Regions from separate parts of the Aminobacter sp. MDW-2 genome, predicted to be linked through region 1. Evidence: predicted binding sites of a transcription regulator. Region 1 holds the regulator's gene; each other region holds the start of a gene.
The links. The regulator PhoB, encoded in region 1, activates phosphate uptake and scavenging genes when phosphate is short. The targets are predictions, from matches to a motif close to TGTCATNNANCTGTCAT.
Positions count from the first base shown of each region.

Region 1 (5,242 bases):
GAAGCCGAACCCGTTCCCGAAGTCGATCTACGAGAACGTCGCCTACGGCCCGCGCATCCATGGTCTCGCCAAGAACAAGGCCGAACTCGACGTGATCGTCGAGAAGAGCCTGCAGAAGGCCGCTCTGTGGAACGAAGCCAAGGACCGTCTCAACGAGCCGGGCACCGGCCTGTCGGGCGGCCAGCAGCAGCGCCTGTGCATCGCGCGCGCCATCGCCGTTTCGCCCGAGGTGATCCTGATGGACGAGCCGTGTTCGGCGCTCGACCCGATCGCCACCGCCAAGGTCGAGGAGCTGATCGACGAACTGCGCGAGAACTACACGATCGTCATCGTTACGCACTCGATGCAGCAGGCGGCGCGCGTGTCGCAGCGCACGGCGATGTTCCACCTCGGCTATCTCGTCGAGGAAGGCCCGACCGACAAGATGTTCACCAACCCCGACGACAAGCGGACGCAGGACTACATCACCGGCCGCTTCGGCTGAGTGGGTTTCGTCGCGGCACACGATACGAGGAAGAAATCATGGGCGAACATACAGTCCGGTCCTTCGACGAAGAACTTCAGCACGTCGACCAGCTCATCCGCGACATGGGCGATCTTTCTGGCGCAATGGTGGCCGGCGCCATCCGCGCGCTTCTCACGTCCGACCAGGCACTGGCGCAAAACGTCGTTGCCGACGATACGATCATGGACGCCAAGCAGCGCGATCTCGACAATTCGGCGATCACGCTGATCGCCAAGCGCCAGCCGATGGCGCAGGATCTGCGCGCCGTGGTCGGTGCCATCCGCATGGCGGGTGACCTCGAGCGCATCGGCGACCTCGCCAAGAACATTGCCAAGCGCGTCGGCGCCGTCGGCCAGTCGCCGACCCCGCGCAATCTCTCGCATTCGATCGATGCGATGGCGCAGCTGGTGCTCGGCCAGGTTCGCGGCGTCGTCGATCTCTATGTCGCGCGTCAGGCCGAGGGCCTGAAGGATCTGCGCGCCGACGACCAGAAGATCGACATCCAGTACACCGCCGTGTTCCGCGAACTCCTGACCTACATGATGGAAGATCCGCGCAACATCACGGCCTGCACGCATCTGCTGTTCTGCGCCAAGAACCTCGAGCGCATCGGCGACCATGTCACCAACATCGCCGAGAACGCCTATTTCGTCGTGACGGGTACGCAGCTGCCGCTGAACCGGCCCAAGGTCGACGAGACCACGACGACGGTTCCGGCCTGAGCATTTCCGCAACCGCATGCGTTTGGCGCGGGGGCGCTGCATAGGTTAAATCAGCGCATGGTCCAGAAGCGGCCATGCGCAAGGACAAGGTATAGCCAATGATCGCTCCCAAGGTCATGGTCGTCGAAGACGAAGAGCCGCTGGGCGTGCTGCTTCGCTACAATCTCGAATCCGAAGGCTATCAGGTCGAGGTCGTCACGCGTGGCGACGAGGCCGAGATCCGGCTCCAGGAAAACGTGCCCGACCTGCTGGTGCTCGACTGGATGGTGCCGGCGCTGTCGGGTATCGAACTGTGCCGCCGGCTCAGGATGCGTCCCGATACCGAACGCCTGCCGATCATCATGCTGACGGCGCGGGGCGAGGAAAGCGACAGGGTGCGTGGCCTTTCGACCGGTGCCGACGACTATCTGGTCAAGCCGTTCTCGACGCCGGAATTCATGGCGCGCGTCAAGGCGCTGCTGCGCCGGGCCAAACCCGAGGTGCTGTCCTCGGTGCTCAAGGTCGGCGACATCATGCTCGACCGCGAGTCGCACCGCGTCTACCGCAAGAAGAGCGAGATCAAGCTCGGGCCGACCGAATTCCGCTTGCTCGAATTCATGATGCGGCACCCGGGCCGCGTGTTCTCGCGCAGCCAACTGCTCGACAATGTCTGGGGCGAGACGATCTATATCGACGAGCGCACCGTTGACGTGCATGTCGGGCGCCTGCGCAAGGCGGTCAACAACGGCCGCATGCCTGACGTGATCCGGACCATCCGCGGTGCCGGCTACGCCATCCGTGAGGACTGAGCCGCTTCGGGCTCTTTCCGCTCAGCTAGAGAGTTTCCGCTTTTCTTCGAATCGCGGAATCTCTCTATGTCTTTCTTTTTGAGCAATTCCGGACGGAAAACCGCTGCACACTTTTCCTGGAATTGCTTTAGGCGACGTCGGCATCGGCACGGCGTGGAGCCGTGCCTGCGGCAAAGACCTCCTGATCAACGGCAAGCAGCGCGCGCATCATCGCGCCCTCGCGTTTGAGTGGAACCTCGTTGGGTTCGGTGTCGAAGGAGATCGCCTTCGAGTGCAGCCCGCCCGCCGTCTTGGCGATGGCCGCGCGCACATGTGGCTCCATGATGTCGAAGGCGGTTGCGCCGACGCCGACGAAGGCGAGGGGGGCGGGGTCGAACAGCGCAAACATCGAGCCGAGACCAAAGCCGATGGCTTCGCCGGCCTTGCGGAAGGCCTCGCGTTCGGGGCCATCATGGTCACGTGCCGCATCGGCCACGGCCCTGATGTCGTCGTCGGACAGGTCGGCCAGCGGCTCGGCATTCTCGTCGCCAACCCTTGCGTTGCGCCAGATGGCGTAGTTGCCGGCATAGGCCTCGATGCAGCCGCGGCGGCCGCAGCGACAAAGCGCGCCGTCCGGGCGATGGATCATGTGGCCGAACTCGGCACCCGACGACTGCGTGCCGGTGAACAGCTCGCCCTTGATGACGAGGCCCATGCCGATGCCGTGCGAGAGCAGGATGGCGATGAAGTCGTCGCGATAACGCACCGGATCGCGCCAGCGCAGGGCCTCGGCGATCATGTTGCAGTCGTTCTCGACCGACACAGGCACGCCGAACTCCTGCTCCAGCCGGTCGGCGAAGGGGATGTCGTCGTAGCGGGTGATCGGCGACCACAACAGCTTGCGCGAGGCGGCGTCGGTGATGCCCTGGACGGCGATGGCGATGCGTAGGACGGCGCCGCCCGAAACGCCGGCGCCGTCGATCAGGCGCCGGACCATTCCGACGCATTCGTCGACCAGCGCCTCCGCAGGCATCTGCTGCGTGACAAGCCGCCGGGTCTCTTCGGTCACGGTGTTGCCGGCATAGTCGATGACGGCGGCGGACAGGCTGTTGAGCGAGAGCACGACCGCAACGACAGACGCAGCGTCGGCATCGAGCATCAACCCGACCTGCGGCCGCCCCCGTTTCATGGAGACGGGTTCGCTGAACTTGGCCTCGGCAAGGATGCCTTCTGATATGAGATCAGAGGAAATCGTCGAGATCGTCGAATGGCTGAGGCCGGTGGTGGCGGCGATTTCGGTGCGCGATGGCTGGCTGGCTCGGCGAACCGCGGATATAACCATGGCGCGGTTGCGCCGTCTCAGATCGTCGTGACGTATGCCGACCGACATGTGCTCGTCTTCCTCCCGGCGAAGCGCTGCCCTTCTTAAGCGGCAGTCCCTTACGCGCCAAGTGATTGTGACAGAGCCAGCGCCAAATGTCTCCATTTATTTCGGGCTCCGAAAAAAATAAGGAGCGCTCGCGAAACCATGTTGACAGTGGCCAGGCATTGAGTCAGTATTTTTTCGAGGCTCGAAAAAAAGAGCTTCTCCAAGGGCTATCGCGAAGTAGGCGCGCCCATTGGGCGCAGGGAGGAAATAATGAAAAAGTTTACCACCGCCATCCTGGCGGGCGTTGCCATGACTCTGTCGCTTACGGCAGTGGCTTCGGCAAAGGACAAGGTCATCGGCGTCTCCTGGTCGAACTTCCAGGAAGAGCGCTGGAAGACCGACGAAGCCGCCATGAAGGCAGCCATCGAGGCCGCCGGCGACAAGTACATCTCGGCTGACGCGCAGTCGTCGCCGGCCAAGCAGCTGACCGACGTCGAAAGCCTGATCTCCCAGGGCGCCAACGCCCTGATCATCCTGGCTCAGGACGCCTCGGCCATCGGACCGGCTGTCGACAAGGCCGTCGCCGAAGGCATTCCTGTTGTCGGCTACGACCGCCTGATCGAGAACAAGGACGCCTTCTACCTGACCTTCGACAACAAGGAAGTCGGCCGCATGCAGGCCAAGGGCGTGTTCGCCGCCAAGCCTGAAGGCAACTACGTCTTCATCAAGGGCAGCGGTGCAGATCCGAACGCCGACTTCCTGTTCGCCGGGCAGATGGAAGTGCTCAAGGAAGCCGTCGACGCCGGCAAGATCAAGAATGTCGGCGAGGCCTATACCGATGGCTGGCTGCCGGCCAATGCCCAGAAGAACATGGAACAGTTCCTGACCGCCAACGACAACAAGATCGACGCGGTCGTGGCTTCGAACGACGGCACCGCCGGCGGCGCGATCGCAGCGCTTCAGGCACAGGGCCTTGCCGGCTCGGTGCCGGTGTCGGGCCAGGACGGCGACCATGCCGCGCTGAACCGCATCGCGCTCGGCACTCAGACCGTCTCGGTGTGGAAGGACGCGCGCGAGCTCGGCAAGAACGCCGCCGAAATCGCCTCGCAGCTCGCCGATGGCAAGAAGATGGAAGAGATCGCCAACGTCACCAAGTTCAAGACGCCTGGCGGCCTCGAGCTGAACTCGGTCTTCCTGACGCCTGTTCCGATCACCAAGGACAACCTCAACGTCGTCATCGACGCCGGCTGGGTTGGCAAGGACGTGGTCTGCCAGGGCGTGGCGGCCGGTTCGGTCGCAGCCTGCAACTGAGATCGGTTCGATCCGGTCGGTCAAACGCCGCGGCTTGCCCGCGGCGTTTTTCAAAAGCGCCCGCTTCATGACATGGCGGATTGACCCTATCATGCGCACACCGGCTGCCGCTTAGACGGATATCCGGTCGGGAGGTATCAATGACAGACACGACAACCAACGCGCCGGCAGACCGAGCGCGAACGACCGAACTCAGCCCGGTCGGACGCTTTCTCAAGGCAACCGAGATCGATACGCGCATGCTCGGCATGGTCGGTGCGCTGCTCCTGATCTGGGTCGGGCTGCAGGTGATTTCGAGCTTGCGCCTTGGCGTCAACCCGTTCGAATTCGACAGCCGCACCTTCCTAACCGCCCGCAATCTGTGGAACCTGTCGGTGCAAGCGTCTGCCGTGGCGATTATGGCGACCGGCATGGTGCTGGTTATCGTCATGCGCAATATCGACCTGTCGGTCGGGTCGGCCGAAGGCCTGATCGGCATGGTGATGGGCTTTGCCCAGGTGCATTTCCTGGTCAAAGCCGTCGGTCTCGAACTTGGTAATCCGTGGATCTGGGCGTTGGCACTTGCCAT
Region 1 is NZ_CP060197.1:1,788,699-1,793,940, forward strand. It holds gene pstB (phosphate ABC transporter ATP-binding protein PstB) at 1-484, shown strand, start outside; gene phoU (phosphate signaling complex protein PhoU) at 523-1,227, shown strand; gene phoB (phosphate regulon transcriptional regulator PhoB) at 1,326-2,015, shown strand; gene H5P29_RS08770 (ROK family protein) at 2,143-3,384, opposite strand; gene xylF (D-xylose ABC transporter substrate-binding protein) at 3,634-4,674, shown strand; gene H5P29_RS08780 (sugar ABC transporter permease) at 4,815-5,242, shown strand, end outside.

Region 2 (5,242 bases), 2.9 Mb from region 1:
GCCAATCGGCCAATCAGATCCCAATCAGATCCCAAATCAAATCATTGCCATGCCGCCATTGACGTGAATCGTCTGGCCGGTGACGTAGGCCGCCTCATCGGAGGCGAGATAGGCGACCGCCGAGGCAACTTCCTTGCCGGTGCCCATGCGCTTGGCCGGGATCGCCGCCATGATCGCCTCTTTTTGCTTGTCGTTGAGCTTCTCGGTCATCGCCGATTCGATGAAGCCGGGAGCGACGCAGTTGACGGTGATGTTGCGGGTGGCGATCTCCTGGGCCAGCGACTTGGAGAAGCCGATCATGCCGGCCTTGGAGGCGCAATAATTGGTCTGGCCGGGATTGCCGGTGACGCCGACGACCGAGGTGATGTTGATGATGCGGCCATGACGGCGGCGCATCATCGGATGGGTCAATTCGCGCGTCAGGCGGAACATCGCCGTCAGGTTGATCTCGATGACGCTGTCCCAGTCGGCATCCGACATGCGCACGAACAGGCCGTCCTTGGTGATGCCGGCATTGTTGACCAGGATGTCGACGCCTTCGAGTTCGGCTTCGGCCTTCTGGCCCAGCGCCTTGACCTCGTCGCGGTCGGCGAGATTGGCCGGGAACAGCTTGACCCGGTCGCCGAGTTCGCCGGCCAGCGCCTCGAGCTTTTCGATGCGGGTGCCGTGCAGGCCGACAATGGCGCCCTGGCTGTGCAGGATGCGGGCGATTTCTTCGCCGATGCCGCCGGATGCACCGGTGACGAGTGCCTTGCGGCCGGTCAGATCGAGCATGTCTCTTCCTTTATCTCAGCGCGGATCATTTTGTAGTCTATCAAGGTGTTCCTGCAATTCTCTCCAACACAGGTAGTAAAACATGTTTCCATATTGCCTCATGGTTTCGTCAGCTCTCGTCGAAACGAAAACAAGCTGAATCATGCTGGATACAAAAATGGAAAAGGAGAGAAAAATCTCAAATATCAGCATCGTAAAGGCAACCATTCCAACCAGCTGGATTGCAGGACTTCCTGCCGGCTGATCTTGAAATGCGAGCCAGGAACCGATCGTCCAAACCAAAATTGCGGCCGCGGTTACAAACCACAGTTTAACAGTTTGTCGCCGCGTAAACACCGATGCTCCTAGGCGAGCGCGGCAATCGCCGCCTCGACATCGGCCGGATTGTTGACGGCTGACGTCGCGATCTCCTTGTTGATGCGGCGGGCGAGGCCCGACAGCACCTTGCCGGCGCCCACTTCATAAAGCGTGGTGACGCCGTTGTTGCCGAACCACTCGACGGTCTCGGCCCAGCGGACACGACCGGTGACCTGCTCGACGAGGCGGGCGGCGATCTCTTCCGGATCGGTGATCGGCGTGACAGAGACATTGGCAACGACCGGCACGACCGGCACGTTCTTCTTCACCCCGGCCAGCGCTTCGCGCATCTTCTCGGCAGCGGGTGCCATCAGCGCCGAATGGAAGGGGGCGGAGACCTGCAGCATCAGCGCGCGCTTGGCGCCCTTGGCGGTGCAAAGGGCCGCGGCACGCTCGACCGCTGCCTTCTCGCCCGAAATGACCAGCTGGCCGCCGCCATTGTCATTGGCGATCTGGCAGACCGAGCCCTGTGCTGCCTCGGCACAGGCGGCGTCGACGTCGCCCTGTTCGAGGCCGATGATCGCAGCCATCGCGCCCTGGCCAGCCGGCACCGCCGCCTGCATGGCGTTTCCGCGGATGCGCAGCAGGCGTGCCGCGTCGGCGACCGAGACGAAACCGGCGGCAGCAAGGGCCGAATATTCGCCGAGCGAGTGGCCGGCGACGTAAGACACCTTGTCCTTGAGCGACAGGCCGCGCGCTTCCAGCGCCCGGAAGGCTGCCATCGACACCGCCATCAGCGCCGGCTGGGCGTTGGCGGTCAGGGTCAGCGTCTCCTCAGGCCCTTCCCAGATCAGCTTCGACAGCTTTTCACCGAGCGCGTCGTCGACTTCCTCGAAGACGCGGCGTGCCTCCGGAAAGGCATCGGCCAATTCCTTGCCCATGCCGACGGCCTGGCTGCCCTGCCCCGGAAAAGTGAATGCAACGGCCATGTTGGTCTCCTGGCTACTTGCCGCATCGACCCGAACCGGAATCGGTTTTTCGGGCTTCGGCGGGCAGACATATCACGAGGTGCTGCGCCGGACGTCGTTGGAACCGGCGGCGCGCCATATCGTTGTGCCTCTGGCGCAATGGATACCGTCAAGTCAAGCCTTGAGGGCTTTGGCACCCCTCCGGGGCAAATAATCACAGAGAATTAATGCGAAAAACGTTTTGTTTGCCCCATCCTTCTCAATTTTGCCATATGCGCTAGGTTTTCGATGACAGTTTCGTGACGGTTGCGTGACGCCGCTGTCCAGCGTTCGAGGAAATTGAGTTGGCAAAGCTGTTCGCGACAGGCAAAGCGGTCGCCCGCGACGAGGAAAACGAGGCTGAAGCACTCAGCCGGCGTGCCTATGCGCTCGGCGTGCTGCGCTCGGTGATGATCACGCTCGCCGTCTCGGCGGTGCTGGTCTTCGCCATCGAATTCGTCGCCCGCGGTTCCTTCGTCGACACGCTCAATTTCTTCCAGCAGCCGTTCAAGCCGAGCTGGACCACTGTGGCGCTGTTTGCACTGCTGATCATCGGTTTCGACGCGCTGCTCGGCCGGCCCTATAACGGCCTTCTGGTCGTAGCACCCGTGGCGCTGGCGCTGGCCTTCGTCGGCCACCAGAAGTCGCTCTATCTCGGCGATCCGCTCTACCCGACCGATTTCCTCTATATCAGGCAGATCGTCGAACTGATGCCGCTTTTGGTGCGCGAGCGGCCGCTCGCCGGCATCGGCATTGCGGTCGGCCTCATCGGCGGCATCTCGCTGCTGGTGCTTGCCTGGCGTTACTGGCGCCGCCGCATGCCGGCGCTGTCGTTCTGGGCGCGCATGTCGCGCCTGGCGATCGCCATTCCGGCGCTGGCCTTCTTCGTCTCGATCATGGACTACGCCACCTTCTCGTGGACGCGCGACCGCCTGCAGATCATCCCGATGATGTGGGACCAGAAGGAAAACTACGCCTCCAACGGCTTTGCCATCGCCTTTGCGCTCAACGTGCCGATGGCCAAGGTCAAGGCGCCGCAGGGCTATTCCGACAAGGCCATCGACGCCATCGCGGCACCGTCGCAGGCAGCCGCCGTCCTGCCCGAGGAAAAGCCCGACGTCATCATCGTGATGAGCGAATCCTTCTGGGATCCGACGCGGCTGCCCGGTGTTTCGATCACGCCGGATCCGATCCAGAACGTGCGCGCCGCGCAGTCCGGCCACGTCTTCTCGCCCGAGTTCGGCGGCATGACCGCCAATGTCGAGTTCGAGGCGCTGACCGGCTTCTCCAACGCCTTCCTGCCGGCCGGCTCGATCCCCTACCAGCAATATGTCCGCGCGCCGGTGCCTTCGCTTGCCACCTTCTTCAAGAGCGAAGGCTACGACACCAAGGCCATCCATCCCTTCGGCAGCTGGTTCTGGAACCGCTCGTTTGTCTACAAGGACTTCGGCTTCGATACATTCCTGTCGGAAGAGAACCTGCCGCCGCTGGAAAAGCGCGGGCCTCTGGTCTCCGACGCCGCGCTGACCGAAGAGATCATCCGCCAGGCCGACGCCACCGACCACCCCTTCTTCTTCTTTGCCGTCTCGCTGCAGAGCCACGGCCCCTATGAGCCGAACCGCTACAGCGACACCACCCACAAGGTCGATGCGCCGACCTCGCAGTGGACGCGCGATTCGATCCTGACCTATGCCGAAGGTGCCTCCGATGCCGACCGTGGCCTGAAGCGGCTGATGGACTGGGCCAGCAAGCGTGAACGCCCGACGGTCATTGCCTTCTTCGGCGACCACCTGCCGCCGCTCGGCCCCGTCTATGTCGAGACCGGTTTCATGAAAGAGCCGGTCGCCAAGCGCAAGGCGCCGCTCGACGAGATGCTGGTGCAGCACGAGACGCCCTTGGTGGTGTGGTCGAACCGCACCGGTGCTGCGCGCGACATCGGCTCGATCAGCCCGGCCTTCCTGCCGCTGCACGTGCTCGAGACCGCCGGCATCAGCCACCCCTACTACACCGGCTTCCTCGGCGACCTGCATGACCGCTACCGCGTCGTCGACCGCAACATGCTGATGCCGCGACAGGGCCAATCGGTGTTCGACTGGTCGCGCCAGAAGGAACTCGACCCGGCGATCCGCGATTTCCGCTGGCTGCAATATGACATGATGTTCGGCAAGCGCCGCGGCGCCAAGGGCTTCTTCCCCGAGACCGTCGACAAGGTCGTCGCCAACCGCACGCGCTCGCCGCTGTTCGTCCGGGACGAGGCATTCAGCTGAGCCAAAACCGGCTTGAAAAGGCCGGTTTCTCATCCCGGAAGCCTTCGGCTGAGCATCGAAATCGGGCGCAAAAAGCCCGCTTTCTCATCCCGGAAGCCTTCGGCTGAACATCGAAATCGGGCGCAAAAAGCCCGATTTCTCTTCCCGGAAGCCTTCGGCTGAACGTCGAAATCGGGCGCAAAAGCCCGATTTCTCTTCCCGGAAGCCTTCGGCTGAACGTCGAAATCGGGCGCAAAAGCCCGATTTCTCAGGGAATCTCGGCCTCCCCCCTTGCCTTGTATCGCCTTAGCGTATAGACGCCCGCCATCTGCCGGTCCCAGCTGGGGGCTGAACGGAGGGCCGGAGGCTTTCTTGAAAGCCGCCGTGTGAAGCGAAAACGCTTCCGCCTCCCGTGTCTCCGCTCTCGACCGTCTCGTCGTGCACCTTTCTTCTCCCGAGGTGGCCAATGGCCCTCGAAGGATCAGGGAAGTCGCAGAGGCTCTAGCCGCCGGGACCGGAAGATGGAAACGAAGAAAGGCAAAAACTATGGCTCTTTATGAACATGTGTTTCTTGCCCGCCAGGACCTCTCGCAGCAGCAGGTCGATGCACTTGTCGAACACTACAAGGGCATCATCACTGCAGCTGGCGGATCGGTTGGCCGGGTCGAGAACTGGGGACTGAAGTCCCTCACCTACCGCATCAACAAGAACCGCAAGGCGTATTACACGCTGATGGACATCACCGCGCCGTCGGCTGCCGTCAAGGAAGTCGAGCGTCAGCAGGGCCTGTCCGAAGACGTCCTGCGCTTCATGACCGTCAAGGTCGAGGCGCATGAAGAAGGCGTCTCCGCCATGATGCAGAAGCGCGAAGAGCGCTCCGAGCGTGGCGAACGCGGTGGCTTCGGCGACCGTCCGCAG
Region 2 is NZ_CP060197.1:4,755,262-4,760,503, forward strand. It holds gene fabG (3-oxoacyl-[acyl-carrier-protein] reductase) at 37-774, opposite strand; gene fabD (ACP S-malonyltransferase) at 1,119-2,060, opposite strand; gene H5P29_RS23545 (LTA synthase family protein) at 2,489-4,345, shown strand; gene rpsF (30S ribosomal protein S6) at 4,871-5,242, shown strand, end outside.
Region 2: a site for PhoB is predicted at 2,328-2,344, ahead of H5P29_RS23545 (LTA synthase family protein). Genes of this name have one in related genera too.

Region 3 (5,242 bases), 1.7 Mb from region 1:
ACTGGAAACGCGGCGGCTTCGTCGGCAAGACTGTCGGCGGTCGCCGTCGCGACTACATCATGCGGATAGCCGGAAGCTTCACGCCTTCTTCTTCAGGCGCACGCCCCGACCGCCGGTCTCGCTCTCGCCGATCAGTTCCACCCCGGCATCTTCGATCGCCTGGATGACCTTGGTCAGCGTATCGACCACGCCACGCACCACGCCCTCGCTTGCTTCCATGCGCTGGATCGTCGGCACCGAGACACCGGCCATTTCGGCGAGCGTCTTCTGGTCGATGCCTGCCAGCGCTCTTGCGGCGCGCATCTGTGCGGCTGTGATCACTGAGGTGGTCCCGTCTCGATCCGCATCACGAATGTATCATACATTCATGATGATGTTTCAAGCATCATTATTGATGCCTGAGCCCCATATCATTCATCGGCCTCGGCCGGCCGCATGAAGCGGCGGCTGATCAGCCAGCACAAAGTCGCCCAGGCAAAGCCCGCGCACCAGCCCGCTAGCACGTCCGAAGGCCAGTGCACGCCGAGATAGACGCGGCTGATGCCGACCATGAGCGTGGTCAGGATGCCGATGGCAAAGACGAAGACCGTCGCCGCCCGCCCGGGCAGGAAGCGTGCCAGCAGCGCCCCCAGCGTCAGATAGGTGACCGCCGATAGCATGGCGTGGCCGCTTGGAAAGCTCATCGTGTGCACCTGCGCCAGATGCGGCACGAGGTCGGGCCTGGGGCGGTCGATGCCGAGCTTGAGCAGGCTCGACAGCACCTGGCCGCCGGCGACCGAGACGAATACGAACAGCGCCGGTCCCCAGCGCCTGGACATGCCGAGATAGATGATGCTGATCGCGGTGATGTAGATCAGCACCGAGGCGCTGCCCAGCGCTGTGATATCGCGCATCGCCTCTTCCACCCAGGAGGGGCCGATCGGATCGGCGGTGTTGCCGGCCGCGCGGAAGAACAGCAGGATGTCGGTATCGAAGGCGTGCGGTGCGGCGTCGCGGGCGATCTCCGACAACTCGACGAAGCCCCACAGGCCGCCGGCAATGATGATGCCCGCCGCCAAAAGCGAAAACTCGATCCTGTTCCACAATCTCTGCTGCATCGTCCTGCCGTGTCTCGGGGCTGTTCTGCCCTTGGGATGGCCGCTTCCCGACCCATTCGCAACAGGTGGGGATGGCTTTCCCAAAGAAAAGGCATGCAATGCAAAAGGTCGCAGCAAACCAACTCGCGTGAGCACTCAGGTCACGTTTTTGGGTGCTGTGGATTTTCGGCCAATCTGTCATGCTGTTGTTATGCACGGCAACTAGCGGTCTCGGCGAACCCCAAGCCGAACACCCCAGCCAGAGGTCGACGCCATGAACCAGCCCCATGATCAGAAATTCCGCACCTCGATGCTCGAGGAGAATGACGGTCCCGGTCACAACCCGACCGACAACCGCACCATGGGCGACATCATCGCCAAGCGCTTCTCCCGCCGCAGCTTCCTCCAGGGTTCGCTCGCCGTCTCGGCCATCGCCGCAACCGTAAGCCCCATCGCAATCCTGCTCGCCGACGACGCCCGCGCCGCCTCTGCCTCCGCTTTTGCCTTCGACGAGATCGAGGCCGGCATCGACGACAAGCATCACGTCGCCGCTGGCTACGACGCCGACGTGCTGTTGCGCTGGGGTGATCCGATCTTCGCCGACGCGCCCGAATTCGATCCGACCAACCAGTCGGCGGAAGCCCAGGCCAAGCAGTTCGGCTACAACAACGATTATGTCGGCTATATCGCCCTCGAAGGCTCGTCCGAGCACGGCCTGCTGGTGGTCAACCACGAATACACCAACGAGCACCTGATGTTCCCCGGCATCGTCAAGATCGTCGAGGGCAAGATCGAGGTCGCGCCAGCGGACCAGAAGCGCGTCGACATCGAGATGGCGGCCCATGGCGGCACCATCGTCGAGATCCGCAAGGAAGCGGGCAAGTGGCATCCGGTCCGCGACGGCAAGCTCAACCGCCGCATCACTTCGACCACCGAGATGCAGCTGACCGGCCCGGCCGCCGGCCATGATCGCCTGAAGACCAATGCCGATGCCACCGGTACCAAGGTGTACGGCACGCTCAACAACTGCGCCGGCGGCGTCACGCCCTGGGGCACCTACATCATGGCTGAGGAAAACTTCCACGGTTATTTCGGTGGCGAGCTGCCGGCCGATCATCCGGAGGCCGCCAACTACAAGCGCCTCGGCGTGCCGGAAGGCACTTATGAGTGGTTCAAGTTCTACGACCGCTTCGACGTCTCCAAGGAACCGAATGAGCCCAACCGCTTCGGCTGGATCGTCGAGGTCGACGTCAACGACCCGAACTCGCTGCCTAAGAAGCGCACGGCACTCGGTCGCTTCAAGCACGAGGGCGCTGAATCCATCGTGGCCAGCGACGGCCGCGTCGTCTTCTATCTCGGCGACGACGAGCGCTTCGACTACGTCTACAAGTTCGTGACCAAGGGCAAGTTCAACCCCGACGACCGTGCCGCCAATCTCGACCTGCTCGACGACGGCACGCTCTACGTCGCCAAATTCGCCGAGGACGGCACCTTCGCCTGGCTGCCGCTGGTCCAGGGCGACGGCCCGCTCACGGCCGACAACGGCTTTGTCAGCCAGGCCGACGTGGTCATCGAGACGCGCCGCGCCGCCGACCTGCTCGGTGCCACCAAGATGGACCGCCCCGAGGACATCCAGCCCAATGCCGTCAACGGCAAGGTCTATGTCATGCTGACCAACAACACCAAGCGCAAGGCCGACCAGGTCGACGCTGCCAACCCGCGCGCCGAAAACGCCTTCGGCCACATCATCGAACTGATCGAGGACGGCAGCGATTTCACCGCCACCAAGGGCAAGTGGGAAGTGCTGCTCAAGTGTGGTGACCCGTCGGTCGCCGAGGTCGGCGCGTCATTTTCGACTTCGACCACCCAAAATGGCTGGTTCGGAATGCCCGACAACTGCGCCGTCGACTCCGCCGGCCGCCTGTGGGTGTCGACTGACGGAAATTCGCCCAAGGCCACCGGCCGCACCGACGGCCTGTGGGCCGTCGACACCGAGGGCGCGGCGCGCGCCACCTCGAAGCTGTTCTTCCGCGTGCCTGTCGGCGCCGAGATGTGCGGCCCGCTGTTCACGCCCGACGACCAGACCGCATTCGTTGCCGTCCAGCATCCGGCCGACGGTGGCGAGGATTGGGAAGGCTTTGGCCGTCCGTCCTATTATGAGGACCTGTCGACGCGCTGGCCCGACTTCAAGCCCGATATGCCGGTCCGACCGGCCGTCGTCGCCATCACCAGGCAGGGCGGCGGCAAGATCGCCGTCTGATAGAAGTCTTTGTGCCTGAGGGAAGCGGCCGCGTTCAGCGGCCGTTTTCATTTTCCGGCCAGCGCCGGCCCGAGCGTGATCAGCGCCACCGCCACCACCGCGAGCCCGACGCCGATGCCCTGTATGCCGCTCAGCCTCTCGCCGAAATAGATGATGGCCACCGCGTTGACGGCGATCAACTGGATCACCGCCGACAGCGAGAATGACACCGACATGCCGAAGTCGCGCACCAGGCGCAGCATGATCAGGTTGCCCAGCGAATAGAGGATCAGCGTCACCACCAGCTTGCCGATGGTCGGCTCGACGCCCCAGGTCTTGGCCACCATCGCAGCGATCAGGAAGATGACGGTCGAAAAACCGAGCAGCGAAAGGCCGACGACGGACATTTTTCAGGCAAGCTCCCACAAATGTCCGGCGATTTGCTCCGAATGCCGCGCCAACGTCAAGCAGAGCGGCGACACGCTCCAACGTTATGGCGCCATGCGACGCAAAAACCCTCCCGTCCGGAAACGGGAGGGCGCTTGGCTTCAGGTCTTGGGAACCCCTGATTCCATCAGGGATAGGTACACTTGCCCTTCTGCGGTTCGCCCTGCGGGCCCGGTGTGCCGGTCTCCTCCCAGTCGCCGCCATGGCTGATGCAATAGGAGATCATCAGGTTGCACGACGCCTTGTTGTTGCAGGTCTCGACATGGCCGTGGGTCTGTCCGCCGCCCGGCGCCTTGAGGCCGAGCTGGTGCGGCGGCGGTGCCGGCACGCGGGCCTTGAGCTGGGCAGCCGATGCAGCACCGGCAAAGGCCGACATCGAAAGTGCGAGCGTCGCGATCAGCGACGAGCGGATGATGGTGTTGGTCATGTTCATTTCGGTTCTCCTCTGGGACACTTTGATCTTGCGGCTCACCGGCCGCCACGATCGTGTGTGTCGGGGCTGGAGAAGAAGGTTCACGGCGGAGCTGGAAAAAAGTTCGGACGATCTTTGAGGCCTCTTGCCATCCCGCGAAAACAGGCTGTCGGGCGGCAACCCGACAGCCTATTCGCCACTCACGGGGATCGTTGCAACAATCCGCCCGGAAAGCGCCAGGTCGTCGTTCGTCGCCATCACCGCCAGCGACGTCACCGGCAGTTCGGCCAACACGCGCCGCCGCCACCGCTCCGCCAATCCTGCCAGATCAGTCGTCTCCGCAGCGGTCAGAGCCGCCGCGAAATGGTAGAGGCCGACCACATGGAAGCGGGTCTGCCGCGCGCCGCAGGCTTGCTGGACCAGGCCGAAGACATCTTCGTCGTGGTGGCAGCAGGGATAGACCGGCAGGTAGATCCGGCCGGTGTTGATCCGGCCGAGGAACGGCCCGCCGAGGCGCAGGGCAAGTGCTCCCAGCGGCGCGAGCGCTACGGTCACAGCCTGCACGCACCGCGCGATGTCGGGCTCGGACAGGCCACCGACGATGGTGGCATGCAGCTTGCCGGCGCGCTCGCGGCCGAGCTGCCAGGCGATCTTGTCGCTGAACGAAAACGAACGCAGCTCCGCCTCGAATGCTTGGAACGTATCGCTGCGGCCGAGCGCCTGGGCGTCGATGGGGACGACAAGCGAATGGCGCGGCGTGTCATAGCGGCCATTGCGATAATCCGTGCCGTCCTTGCCGGCAATGATCTCGGCATGGCCTGGAGCAACCAGCGGCAGATGGGCAAGCCTATAGGCATCGTCGAAGGTCAGCGTCTCGCCGGGACCGAAGACCCGGCGCGACGCGTCAAAGGCCATGACGTTGTCGTTGCAGAATTTCATCCTGAAACGTCCATGCGGCGGGTTCCCCCTGCGCGCTCATCCCGTTCGCGGCTTGACCATCAGCACCCAGTTCTCGCCTGCACCGGTCCAGCCATCCTTGACCATCGGCTCGGAGGCGACCTCGCGATA
Region 3 is NZ_CP060197.1:61,445-66,686, reverse strand. It holds gene H5P29_RS00320 (helix-turn-helix domain-containing protein) at 79-321, opposite strand; gene H5P29_RS00315 (phosphatase PAP2 family protein) at 411-1,097, opposite strand; gene H5P29_RS00310 (PhoX family phosphatase) at 1,351-3,336, shown strand; gene H5P29_RS00305 (hypothetical protein) at 3,384-3,722, opposite strand; gene H5P29_RS00300 (hypothetical protein) at 3,890-4,195, opposite strand; gene H5P29_RS00295 (hypothetical protein) at 4,364-5,113, opposite strand; gene H5P29_RS00290 (GNAT family N-acetyltransferase) at 5,150-5,242, opposite strand, start outside.
Region 3: a site for PhoB is predicted at 1,273-1,289, ahead of H5P29_RS00310 (PhoX family phosphatase). Genes of this name have one in related genera too.